DNA from 4 places in the Pseudoalteromonas sp. CnMc7-15 genome. Region 1 is predicted to be linked to each of the others. Evidence: predicted binding sites of a transcription regulator. Region 1 holds the regulator's gene; each other region holds the start of a gene.

The links. The regulator sigma-54, encoded in region 1, starts transcription at its own class of promoters, with help from an activator protein. The targets are predictions, from matches to a motif close to GTTGGCACGNNNNTNGNNT.
Region 2: a site for sigma-54 is predicted at 1,857-1,875, ahead of MHM95_RS11990 (LiaF domain-containing protein). Genes of this name have one in related genera too.
Region 3: a site for sigma-54 is predicted at 1,692-1,710, ahead of flgA (flagellar basal body P-ring formation chaperone FlgA). Genes of this name have one in related genera too.
Region 4: a site for sigma-54 is predicted at 1,664-1,682, ahead of MHM95_RS01175 (PA2169 family four-helix-bundle protein). Genes of this name have one in related genera too.

The regions. Positions count from the first base shown of each region.
Region 1 is NZ_JAKRFT010000005.1:306,550-309,845, forward strand. It holds gene lptA (lipopolysaccharide transport periplasmic protein LptA) at 1-254, shown strand, start outside; gene lptB (LPS export ABC transporter ATP-binding protein) at 254-979, shown strand; gene MHM95_RS14070 (RNA polymerase factor sigma-54) at 1,004-2,500, shown strand; gene hpf (ribosome hibernation promoting factor) at 2,526-2,813, shown strand; gene ptsN (PTS IIA-like nitrogen regulatory protein PtsN) at 2,815-3,261, shown strand.
Region 2 is NZ_JAKRFT010000004.1:330,847-334,142, forward strand. It holds gene MHM95_RS11985 (sigma-54 dependent transcriptional regulator) at 1-1,091, shown strand, start outside; gene MHM95_RS11990 (LiaF domain-containing protein) at 1,130-1,825, opposite strand; gene MHM95_RS11995 (GGDEF domain-containing protein) at 2,060-3,229, shown strand.
Region 3 is NZ_JAKRFT010000006.1:158,120-161,415, reverse strand. It holds gene flgN (flagellar export chaperone FlgN) at 52-480, opposite strand; gene flgM (flagellar biosynthesis anti-sigma factor FlgM) at 473-799, opposite strand; gene flgA (flagellar basal body P-ring formation chaperone FlgA) at 872-1,588, opposite strand; gene MHM95_RS15480 (chemotaxis protein) at 1,756-2,688, shown strand; gene MHM95_RS15475 (protein-glutamate O-methyltransferase CheR) at 2,736-3,296, shown strand, end outside.
Region 4 is NZ_JAKRFT010000001.1:259,703-262,998, reverse strand. It holds gene MHM95_RS01185 (DUF3010 family protein) at 1-368, shown strand, start outside; gene MHM95_RS01180 (DNA topoisomerase IB) at 410-1,432, opposite strand; gene MHM95_RS01175 (PA2169 family four-helix-bundle protein) at 1,719-2,159, shown strand; gene MHM95_RS01170 (AMP-binding protein) at 2,346-3,296, shown strand, end outside.

The DNA of each region.
Region 1 (3,296 bases):
ACACCGAAGTGATGGAAGATGGCACCGAGATTTCTGCACAGGCGCTGGAAATTCGTTATGACGTCGCCTCTGAGACCCTTAAAATTCAAGGTGATGCTAAGATTGCCATGGCCGACCAGCATATCGTTGCCGAAACCATAAGCTATGATATTGCCAAACAGCTGATCACCGCCGAAAAAGATGAAAACTCCAGCACACGAGTGCGCACAACATTAACACCACAAAGTGACGATACGCCGGAGAAAGAGCAATAATGGCGACTCTTAAAGCACAAAAATTAGCGAAAAGCTATAAAGGCCGGGAGGTCGTCAAAAGTGTGGGCTTAGAAGTACAAGCAGGTAGTATCGTCGGCTTGCTCGGCCCTAATGGAGCCGGTAAGACAACTACTTTTTACATGATAGTTGGCTTAGTACCCAGTGATAAAGGCACCATCAGTATTGATGATGAGGATATCACCTTGATGCCGATGCACTCTCGTGCGCGCTTAGGTATTGGTTATTTACCGCAGGAATCATCTATTTTTCGAAAGCTGACAGTTTTTCAAAATTTGATGGCCATCCTAGAAACCCGCAAGGGCTTAAGCAAAGCAGAGCGTGAAAGCGAGCTTGAGGGCCTACTTGATGAGTTTAATATACAGCACATTCGAGACTCACAAGGAATGGCGTTATCTGGTGGCGAACGTCGCCGGGTAGAAATAGCGCGAGCATTGGCGGCAAACCCCAAGTTTATCTTGTTGGATGAACCTTTTGCTGGTGTCGACCCTATTTCAGTGTTAGATATAAAGAAAATCATAGAGCATCTGCGCAATCGTGGCATTGGTGTATTAATCACCGACCACAATGTGCGAGAGACCCTAGACGTATGTGAAACCGCATACATTGTTTCCCATGGCGAGCTCATTGCTTCTGGCACTCCAGAGCAAGTTCTTGCCGATCAAACGGTTCGCGACGTCTATTTGGGTGAGCAGTTTAGATTATAACGATTAAAGGATTGTTAGAGATACATGAGGCAATCATTACAGCTGCGCCTAGGCCAGCAATTAACAATGACCCCACAATTGCAGCAAGCGATTCGCCTGTTGCAGCTCAGTACTTTGGATCTCCAACAAGAAATTCAAGAGGCGTTGGACGCCAACCCATTACTTGAAGTTGAAGAAGACAATTACGCCGACAATAACGACAACCAAGAGCAAAAAGAGTCGACGTCCGACAACCAAAATAACGATACCGCCGAGACGGCCAGCGCCAGTAAGGATGAAGTTGAAAGTGCTGATGCCATGAACAACGAGTCCATCAGTGAAGACTTGCCCATGGATGTGTCTTGGGATGAGTATATTAGTGCGGCTCCCGTTGCCTCCTCTGGGCCTATGCCAGAAGATGAGTCTATCTACCAAGGCGAAACCACCGAGTCGTTACACGATTATTTAATGTGGCAGCTGCAATTAACACCTTTTAGTGCCACCGACGAGGCCATCGCCACAGCCATCATTGAAGCCATCAATGACAACGGCATTTTAACAGTCAGTTGTGAAGATCTGCTGGAAAGCTTGAATCATGATGAACAAGACGATGGTATCGAGCTCGATGAAATTGAAGCCGTTCTTAAGCGTATCCAACTCTTTGATCCAGTAGGAATTGGTGCGCGTTCTTTACAAGAGTGCTTGTTGATCCAGCTCAAGCAATTTGACCCACAAACCCCTTGGCTTGAAGAGACCAAAGAGGTAGTTTGTAACTATATTGATTTGCTTGGTAGTCGTGACTATCGCACCTTGATGAAAAAGACTAAGCTTAAAGAAGCGCAGTTAAAAGAGGTGATGACACTGATACACAGTTTAAATCCGACTCCTGCAGCCACGATTGTGCGAGAGCAGTCAGAGTATGTGATTCCAGATGTATCAGTGAAGAAAGTTAAAGGCCGCTGGGTGGTTGAATTAAACCCAGATAGTATGCCTAAGATCCGCGTTAACGATCACTATGCATCAATGTCGCGAAGCTGTAAGTCGCAAAGTGATAGTCAATTTATTCGCTCGCATTTACAAGAAGCGAAATGGTTTATAAAGAGCTTGGAACAACGCAATGATACGCTACTTAAAGTAACTAATTGCATTGTTCAACAACAACAGGCATTCTTTGAACATGGTGAAGAGGCAATGAAGCCAATGGTGCTTAATGACGTTGCCGAAATGGTGGAAATGCATGAGTCAACGATTTCCCGTGTGACCACCCAAAAGTATATGCATACACCACGGGGTATTTTTGAGCTGAAGTACTTTTTCTCCAGCCATGTTACAACCGAAAACGGAGGTGAATGCTCGTCCACAGCGATTCGAGCATTGATCAAAAAGCTAGTAGCTGCGGAGAATCCTGCTAAACCGTTGAGTGATAGCAAGATTGCCGACGTACTAGCCGAGCAAGGAATTAAAGTGGCTCGGCGCACGATTGCTAAATATCGTGAATCGCTAGCCATTCCACCGTCAAATCAGCGTAAAAGTTTGATATAGACGTTAGACAAGAAGGAAAATGCTTATGCAATTAAATCTTACCGGTCGTCACGTAGAAATCACTGATTCTCTTCGCAACTATGTGAATAGCAAATTTGCAAAATTAGAGCGTCACTTTGACCATATAAATAATGTGCATGTCATTCTTGATATTGAAAAACTAACACAAAAAGCAGAAGCTACTCTTCACGTTAACGGTGGTGAACTGTTCGCAACCGCAGAGCACCAGGATATGTATGCGGCGATCGACGGCTTAATTGATAAGCTCGACCGTCAAGTGATTAAACATAAAGAGAAATTATCTCGTCACTAACATGAACCTAGATTCACTCTTTACCAAGGACTGCAGCAAAGCTGCGGTCCTTTTTAATAGCAAAAAAAGAATGCTGGAGTACCTCTCTCAGGTGGCTCATCAGCACAGTCCTCACCTCAGCGAGCAATCGGTACTTGATGCTTTGCTAACCCGCGAAAAGCTGGGCAGTACTGGCATCGGCAAAGGCGTTGCTATTCCACATGGCCGTCTCGATGGTATCGACAGTACGATTGCCATTGTTGTAACCAATCGCGAAGCCATTAACTTTGATGCCATTGATAACCGTCCAGTGGATATCTTTGTCGCACTTTTAGTGCCGGCTAATGAGACTGAACAACACCTGAAGACCTTAGCGACAATTGCTGATAAACTAAAAGACAAACAACTGTGTAAACAACTGCGCTCAGCCAGCAGCGATCAAGAGCTTTATCAATTGATCGCCGACTAATGCGCGCCGTATTAGTTCATGGTGTGGTTTAAATG
Region 2 (3,296 bases), on a different contig from region 1:
AGCCAAATCCATATCTTGATAAGTTGATGCGCGATGGTGCCGGGTTCCACTGCCGTGCCCCGTATGATTTGGAACTGATTAGCGAAACTCTGCAAGACAGCTACGAACTGTTTGGTGAAGCCAGCCAATCAAGTAAAGCTGTTGAGTCCAGCGACCTTGACCAATTTGGTTTATTAGTCGGCTCTTCTAAGTCTATGCACAAGTTGTATCGCACTATTCGTAAGGTCGCACGCACTGATGCCAACGTGATGATTATTGGCGAAAGTGGTGTAGGTAAAGAGCTCGTTGCCAATACCGTTCATATTGCTGGCGATAAGCCACAAGCACCTTTTGTTGCGATAAACTGTGGTGCGCTTTCCCCAGAGCTTATAGATAGTGAGTTATTTGGTCATGTGAAAGGCGCATTTACAGGTGCACACCGCGATCACCAAGGGGTCTTCGACCAAGCTAAAGGCGGTACGCTGTTTTTAGACGAAGTAACAGAGATGCCATTAGAGCAACAAGTTAAGTTACTGCGCGTGCTCGAAAGCGGAGAGTATCGCGCCGTAGGCAGTCAACAAGTGAAACATGCTGATGTGCGTATTGTTTGTGCAACCAACCGTAACCCGCAACAAGCCATTGATGATGGCATTTTCCGTGAGGATTTATACTTCCGCTTAGCGCACTTCCCTATCCGAGTGCCACCACTGCGCGATCGAGGCAATGACATCACCGGCCTCGCTGAGCACTTCCTTGCCTACCGTAATGCCCAAGAATTGAGCCACAAACGTATCGCTACCGATGCACTTAGCCGCATTGCTGCTTATAACTGGCCAGGCAACGTACGGGAGCTAAAACACACCATTGAACGAGCGATGATCTTGGCCGATGACGTAATCAAAGCCGAACATCTTTCATTGGGTGAATCAGTAAGCAAAAGCGACAGCAACAGCGTCGATATTCCTACTGGCGTTTCCTTGGAAGAGTTGGAAAAAGCGGCAATTTTGAAAAACTTGGAAGAGAACGCCGGCAACAAAACGGACACCGCCGAACAATTAGGTGTTAGTGTGAAAACACTCTACAACAAACTAGAAAAGTACTCTCAGGACTAATCAGTTTACGGGGCTTGCTATGAACAAGCCCCGACATTCTAGCCATCATATCGGTTACGGCTTTTACCCTGCTCTCGGCCATCAAATAAATCACGTAAATCAAAGGCAAAGGCCTTTAATTTCTCTTTCATCGTTCGCTTAATACTGACTTCCACACTCCCGAGAATAATACGCCCATGGATAATAATGCGCGGTCGCTGTTTATCTTCGTATCGCGGCCCAAGTGAGACCCGCTTATTAACCAGTGACCCCATGATATTGGTGGTCTGAGTTTGCACATCTACATTCTCTGGCACCACAATTTCATCACTGCCCAAAATACAATTAACGTAAATGTGTACTTCAGGGTGAGAAAAGATAGCGTTGGTAAAGTCTAATTCAATGCTTCCCAAATAGTTGTTTAGATGAATTTCTTTAGGGACAACCCATTCACCGCTGCGTTGGTCCGAGCTTAATATGGCGGTAATTTTCTCACCATAAACCTGCTCGCTACTTTGCGTGAAAGGAGTGCGCATACGTGCCGCCTTCTCGCTGTTGTAGCGTGGGTCGCTGTGCAGCGGCAGATCAGCAACCAATGTTGCTAGTTGCTCTTGGCAGCTGCAGTCATACGCTTGATCAAGGCGACGTTCAAACGCCTGCGCTGAAATTTCACCATGACTGTAATTTAAAATTAGCTGATCGATGATCTCTTCTTTTACTTGCGCTAACGGCCTGTCCTTTAAAGGAACACTCATGTTCACACTCCTGTTGTCGTTTTGCTTACCTAAGCAAAATCAGCGCCAAATATTAATTCCTTTAGTTTCAGTCAGATGGAGATTAAGCCAGTTCACCGCATTCGCCAAAACCACCATATTTACGCTTAATTAACGATATTTTAATTATCTTTACTGAGTAACTCCCCATGGCGCGGGTTGCGACGCCAAGTAGGTGAACTAAACTTCAAGTGTCTCCCCAACATCCCGAGTGCCATGTTACATCTACCAACATTGATAGTGGTATCGACTTTACTCAACGCCTTTATTGGCGTCTTTTTGTTGTTGGTGTTTTACCAACGTGCGCAACGAAGCTTTTTGTATTGGGGATTATCTTGTCTGGTATTTAGTTTAGCTGAAATAAGCGCGACTCTGCGTGTGTTTATCGACTTACCGGTACTGACCCATTACAGCGCCCAACTATTGATGATAACAGCGCCATTGCTGGTGCTAAGAGGTATACTCTGGTACAGCTCTTCAAAACACCATAACCCGTTGTTTATCTATTTTATTCTGGGTTTCAGTGCGTTGTTACTGGCGTTGTTGCACCACCAACCACTGTGGGGGCAGATTTACACTTCTATGGCTATTGCCACACTATTCTTTGCCGCTGCTGCGGCTATTAGAACAACAACCAAAGGCAATATATATGCCGCCACTTTGCTTGTTCTCGTCACCTTGCATGCGCTGGTAATGTTGGTTCAAACGGGCCTGTTGCTTACCAATTTGTTGCACTGGGAGCAATCATTACCGCCTTGGACCAAACAGTTAGTCCTTGCTGTTCACTTACTACTGACCACGTGCACGGCACTGGTGTTTCCGATGCTTTTTTTCATACGCTCAGAAGCTAAACTCACTAACTTAGCTAATTTCGACCCACTCACAAACTTGTACAATCGTCGTGCGTTTTTCTATGAAGGCGAAAAACGACTCGCGCAGTGTATTGCTAAGCAGCAGCCGCTTGCAGTCATGATGATAGATTTGGATTACTTTAAGAAGGTCAATGATCAGTTTGGTCACGATGGCGGAGACGCTGCGTTGCAATGGGTGAGTCAGCGCATTCGCGAGCAACTCAGAGAAGATGATTTAGCTGCGCGTATTGGCGGAGAGGAATTCGCAGTGATTTTAGCCAATACCCATCAACGCACGGCGCTCAAAGTGGGCGATCGCTTACGTAAGGCCATTGCCGAGGGCTCATTTTATTGGCACCATCAGCGCCTGCCGCTGAGCATTAGCATCGGCGTCACTTGCCGAGAGAGTGGCCATTTTGATATTAAAAAGATGCTGATTGAAGCGGATAAAGGCCTTTACGAGGCAAAAAGCCGTGGCCGTAACTGCTTGGTTGAAATCCATCATAGCGACACCATCACGGCTTCTACTGGCTAACACAAACCGACATACAAGGGTTTGAGTAATAATAACTTTTAAGAGACAATAACGCTTTTACACGGAG
Region 3 (3,296 bases), on a different contig from region 1:
AAAAAGGGAGCTTAGGCTCCCTTTTTCGAATCAATATTTAGCTTAGTAGGTTCAGGCTTTTAAATTCTTTACGATTTTATTTTCGCTGCGGTCAATCCCACCATCGGCAGCATAGGTTAATGAACTTGGTGCGCCGATAAGAATATCTTTGAGTTGTTTGACGGTGAGCTGAGCATTGTGAGCAGCCTGAGCATTCACTTGATTTTGCTGTTTGCACTTTAGCAATAAAGTCTGTGCATGCTCTATCATCTCTTGGTGCGGCGCTAATACCTCTTGCTCTTGCGCTTTTAATAGCTGAGCAATGTGCTGGTCTTGTTGCTGAATTTGAACAAGCGCCTGTTCTTTTTTAGGCGTTAATTCCTTCAGCTCATCACCACTGCGCCCGGCAATAGCGCTCAGCTCATCTTCAAGTAGTTGTAGCAAGTCTTGTAAACTTGAGAGCTGTTGGCCGAGAGCCACACTAAGTGCCGAATCAGCCATACAAATCGAACTCAAACGCAGCGATGTTTTTAGCAAGCTTTTCGCTATCTACTTGATATTTGCCTTCACTGATAGCTTGCTTTAATTCGTCAACCTTTTGTTGATCGAACCCTGATGAGCGCTCAGCTTTTTCTTGCAAAGACTTCATTTGCTTTGCTTGTGGCGTAAGGCTTACTGAGTCTACTGCAGCCTTCGTACTGGCTTTTGCATTTGCCTCATTACCTTGCGTTTGCGTTTGGTTGAGCTTTTGTTGCTCCACTTTATTTTGTGGTGTGTTGTACACCGAGCCTTGCTGGCCTTTGTTGACTTGATTCACCATCACTAATTACCTAAGCTATATTGACCTTTGCACTGTTTATCGGCCATTCTAGCCAATACTTTAGCATAAAATTTAAATATTAACCGCCACGGTTTCCACTGCTGTTACTTTGGCATTGATCAGCCGGCCAGACTTTACATTACGCACGCGAATATTATCACCGACACCGCCATCTTCTAGCGCTTCTCCAGATGTTTTTATAGTGAGTCCGTTAAAGCGGGCAATAATGCTCACATTATCGCCCTTACACACCATACACAACTGATTCATACTAATTGGCAATCCTCTGCGAATACTGCGTTTACTGCGGCTGCCGACAATAACTTCTGGCTGCTCTATGTAGCGAGCGCGAACAAAATGTTGCGGACGCTGCTCCGTAGTTAAATCATCAGCACTAATAATTTGCCCACGGGCAATGTGATCATTGGCGACCACGATAGTAGAGAGCTTACTGATGCGTACATGGACATACTGACTCCAAAGAGCAGGACTTGGGCACTTAAGTTTTACTGTTACCTGCCGATTAAATGGCGGAGCGCTAGCCGTAGAGGCTTGCGGTGTTACTGCACACTCTCTGGGACCTATGCGCGCATCTAAGTCCATCGCTTGCACTCGCAGCTCTTGATCGGGCTGAATCTGCGCTTGCTCTGTGATGTATTGCTCAGCAAGCGTTTGCAAAGCGTGGCGATCATAGCGCTGTTGTTGGCCGTTGTTTGCCTCAGCCGTTGAGCTTATTAATACACCGGCTATTAACCATAAGCTTTGGAAAAGTTGAATTTTTTTGAACATACTCACCATGTTTCGACTATGCTTATTGGGTAAAACAGGGTATAACTACGAAGCGTCAAAAACTGGGCGTTCTAGCGTAGTTATACTAACGTATGAAGCTAAGAAGCAAAATGCGTTCCTATTTGGCGCGAGTGTGCGAAGTTGTAAATTAATGCTAGGAGAATCCGATGGCTGGCATTTTAGATTCTGTCAATCAACGAACCCAACTTGTGGGTCAAAACCGCCTTGAATTATTGCTGTTTAAACTAAAAGGACGCCAGCGGTTCGGGATCAACGTTTTTAAAGTTAGAGAAGTCCTTCAGTGTCCACCACTAACAAATATGCCGAAAACGAATTCTTATATTCGTGGGGTAGCGCATATTCGTGGACAAACCATTTCTATCATCGATTTGTCTATGGCTGTAGGCGGTCCGGCCATCACTGATATTGAAAATTGCTTTATTATTATCGCCGAATATAACCGCTCTGTGCAGGGGTTTTTGGTGGGTGGCGTTGAGCGTATCGTCAATATGAACTGGGAAAAGATTATGCCACCGCCGTCAGGTGCGGGGCGTTATTCATACCTTACCGCAGTGACTGAGATTGATGACGAGCTCGTAGAAATCTTGGATGTCGAAAAAATTCTTGCAGAGATCAGCCCTGTTAATACCGAGGTCAGTGAGGGCATTGCCTCAGATGGCGAGATGCAGAAAGATCTCGGTGAGCGTATTGTGTTTATTGCCGATGACTCTGCCGTGGCGCGTAATCAAGTAAAACGGGCGCTGGAGCCTCTCGGGGTGCAAACTGAGCTGGCGAAAAACGGTAAAGAGGCCCTGTTGCGATTAAAAGAAATAGCGAAGCTCGACTGCAAAGATGATATCACTGAGCGAGTGGCGTTACTGATATCGGATGTGGAAATGCCAGAGATGGACGGCTATACCTTAACAGCAGAGGTCAAAGCGGATCCGAAGCTGGCACCATTGCATGTGATACTGCACACCTCTTTAAGTGGCGTATTTAACCATGCGATGATAGAAAAAGTTGGGGCGGATGATTTTATTGCCAAATTTAACCCCGACGAACTGGCTACAGCAGTTAAAAAGTGGGTGCATTGTGATTAATGCCGCCTTGTCTTGTAACCGCTTCAAGTGAGTTAGGTGAGAGTAATTTGGAAAATAAGCATTTAGAGCTCGGTGAATACAACCAGTTTCGTGCATTTTTAGAACAGCAGTGTGGCATTGTGCTGGGTGATAACAAACTTTACTTAGTTAAAAGTCGCTTGGCTCCGCTGATGGCTCGCTTTAGCGTTGAATCTTTGTCGCAGCTGGTTAGCAAAACGTTGAGTCCGCATGAGCGGCAACTTCGTGCCGCTGTTGTTGATGCCATGACCACCAATGAAACATTGTGGTTTCGCGACTCTTATCCGTTTGAATTATTGAAGACAAAGCTCTTACCTGAGTGCAAAGATTTACGTCGGCCGGTAAAAATTTGGTCGGCGGCCAGTTCTTCAGGGCAAGAGCCCTACTCAATAGCGATGTCAGTGGCCGAATATCAACAGTCTCGCCCAGGTCAACTGTCCTCGGGAGCGCAAATAATAGGTACGGATATATCTAATACCATGCTCGATATTTGTAAAAATGCTGAGTATGACTCATTGGCATTGGCTCGGGGGCTCAGTGCTGAAAGACGCAAAAAGTTTTTTAGCGATAGTGGCAACGGTATGGCTAAA
Region 4 (3,296 bases), on a different contig from region 1:
TTGACATCCGTGATGTGCGCCAAACACGTTTTGTTTTAAGCGATGCCAACGATACTGAAGAAATCCAAAAGTTTCATCGTGACTTTAAAAAGCTGATGGAAGATTACCAAGTGGATGCTATCGCCATAAAAGCGCGACCTCATAAAGGTAAGTTCGCTGGCGGCGCGGTTGGCTTTAAAATGGAAGCGGCACTGCAGCTGATAACTAACTTAGATGTGCACATTATTAGTGCCACAGAGATGAAAGAACAGCTTAAGCGCAACCCATTACCTATTGAGTTTGCTGATACGGGGCTGAAGAAGTTTCAAGAGCAAGCCTTTATGACGGCGTATGTCGATATTATGCTGCGCACTTACGCTAAGCAGTAATCTCCCCCGACAGTAGCAGGCCGCAAAAATGGCCTGTTACGTCATCGCCCGGTAATAATCGCTAACGCATGCCTCTCATCCATGTCCAACTCCTCGGCTAAAGAGCGCGGTGTCGCGTCAAAATGCGCAAACGGGTGTTCATTTTCATAGTGTTCGCTGAGGTGTTCTAACACCTTCGGGTGAATATAATACTGTTCGCAAATGTTCGCGGTATTGCCTAACTGCTTGGCAACGAGTTTAACCAGTTGAGACTTAAATTTGCGCCTTGGGTGCGCCTGTACCTGCTCCGCGGCTACGTGGGCAAAGCGGACCGCCATTCGCGTCCCCGCCCAGGTGCGATAATCTTTGGCACTAAAGTGGCCGCCAAAAACACGGTGGATAAATTCGTTAATATCATCACTTTGTAGGTCATGCCATTGGCCTTGTTGATAATAACGTAGCAAGCTATACCCTTGTTGCTCTGCACTTGAAGCCACTAATTCAGCAAGCTCAGTATCGTCAATGCGCACCTCTCGGTGTTTTGCGTGTTTACCTTTAAAGCTAAATTGTACATGGTCGTTTTTAATATCCACATGCTTGCGTCGAAGCGTGGTTAACCCACAAGTTTCATTGGCTTTGTAATAATTATTACTGCCTACACGAATCGCGGTAAGGTCTAAGATTGCGCACCCAAGCGCGCACACTTTGTCTTTCGTCCAATCAGGTTCTGCCAATAAGGATAAACAGTGCCCTCGCGCATCTGGAAGCTGAGCAGCGAATTCACCTAACTTGGCAAATTTTTTTTGCTGTTGCGCCAATTGCCAATGGGCGTGGTAAATGTATTGTCGCTTTCCTTTGCCATCAACGCCAACGGCCTGCACCTTATTGTACTGGCAAGCGCTAATACGTACATCACGCCACATAGGAGGCACAGCCAACTCTCGCATTCGTTTTAAGTAAGCACGACTGGTTATCTTTTCCTTATCAAGATGGAAGTATTCAAATCCTTTTCCCCGTTTACGACGCGTTGTCGTAAGGGTATTACACTCGTGGTAGGTTGTGCTTGGGGCAACGTTACAATCCATTCTTCTTCCTTCTTTTTCCGATAATAGCTACTACGCAGCACATCTTCACCTGGAGCACTGTGAAAGGTAAAAAATAATACGTTTTGTTGGTTGTACGACTATGACGTTTTTACCGCCTGCGATTGAAAAGCTTTCATAGTTGCCCATGAAAAAGGCGTTGGCTTACACATTCAAGCGTTCGAAGATAAAGATAAAACACTGTTTAATAATGGTTTTTATGTATTCCCTCGATTTGGCACAAGCATTGCTCCTATTAAATCGAATTCAAAATTGAAGGAGCACAATTATGACAATGCAACGTTCAGAGAAAATCACAGACATTATCAAAGTACTAAAGGGTGGCATTGATTTTTACTCCGATGCCAAAGACAACATTGATAGTAATGATGTACGTACCGTGTTCCAAAACATGATCGATGAAAAGCACAAAGCGGTGACCGACTTGCAACCCTTTGCCATTGAAGAGCAAGGCGAAATTGAAACCGGCTCAGACACCCTGGTAGATGTACGTAAAACCTACACTAAGGTGATGAGCGCAATTAAGAGCAACGAAGAGCATACGTACATCAAACACCTTGAAGAGGTTGAAGATAAAGTGCTTGAAGAGTTCGACGATGCACTAGAAGAGTCGCAGCCACCTCAGTGCGCACAAGTTCTTTCTCAGCTTCGTGAACGCATGCAAATTTGCCACGATAAAATGAAGGCACTGCAAGAAGCAACGAGCTAAATTATTTCTCTCCCCAAGACGATGTAGCGGGCCCATGGCCCGCTTTTTTATGTCGACAAAAACTAAACCTTTAGTCTAATTCCAACAGAAACCACCTCAAAATAATGGAAAGTGTCGACACTCTGTGCTTGATTAGGTGTTGAAGAACCTAAAATGACAACATCTATCCGGGCAAGGAGGCAGTCAATGCCGCAACAACAAGACAATCACTCCCCTTCACTACCGTTAACGTTGAGCCAGTACCACGGCTCATTTTCAACGCCGCTTAGCGAGCGAACCATCGCCGAGCACCTAGATTATATTGTCGACAAACACCCAGACAATGAGGCGATTGTCGTTCGCCATCAAGGGATCCGTTGGACTTACCGCCAGTATTTACGGGAAATAGAGCGCCTCGCTGCGGGCTTACTCGCTCTAGGTGTGCAGCCAGGGGATCGGGTTGGCATTTGGTCACCCAACAATATTGAATGGCCCTTAGTGCAATTCGCAAGCGCCAAAATTGGCGCCATTATGGTGTGCATTAACCCCGCCTATCGCCCTCATGAATTGGCCTTTGCCATTAACAATGTGGGTGTAAAATACCTGGTGATGGCCGAGCAATTTAAAGCATCAAACTACGTTGACATGATCTACCAGCTTGCACCGGAATTAAAAGACGGTAGCAAAACCACCCTGCAAGCGCTGCCCACTCTAGAGCAGGTAATTATTCTCTCCGAGCAACCTTTTGCCGGCATGACATCATTTAAGTCGGTTCAACAACTGGGCGAGGATGCGCACTACCAGCAAATGCGGGTTATTGAAGCGCAACTTCGACCCGATGACGCCATTAATATTCAATTTACCTCGGGCACAACCGGAAACCCCAAAGGCGCCACGCTCTCGCACCGCAATATTTTAAACAACGGTTTGCTGGTTGCCCAAGCGATGCACTTTAATGATAAAGACAGACTGTGTATTCCAGTGCCCCTGTACCATTGCTTCGGCATGGTGCTGGGCAATCTAGTGTGTTTGGCCAGCGGTGCCTGTGCGATATTTCCAGCCCCCTCGTTCGATGCAATCAGCACCCTAAGCTGCGTTGAGCAAGAGCGCTGCACGGCGCTCCACGGCGTACCAACGATGTTTATTGCGCAATTAGAA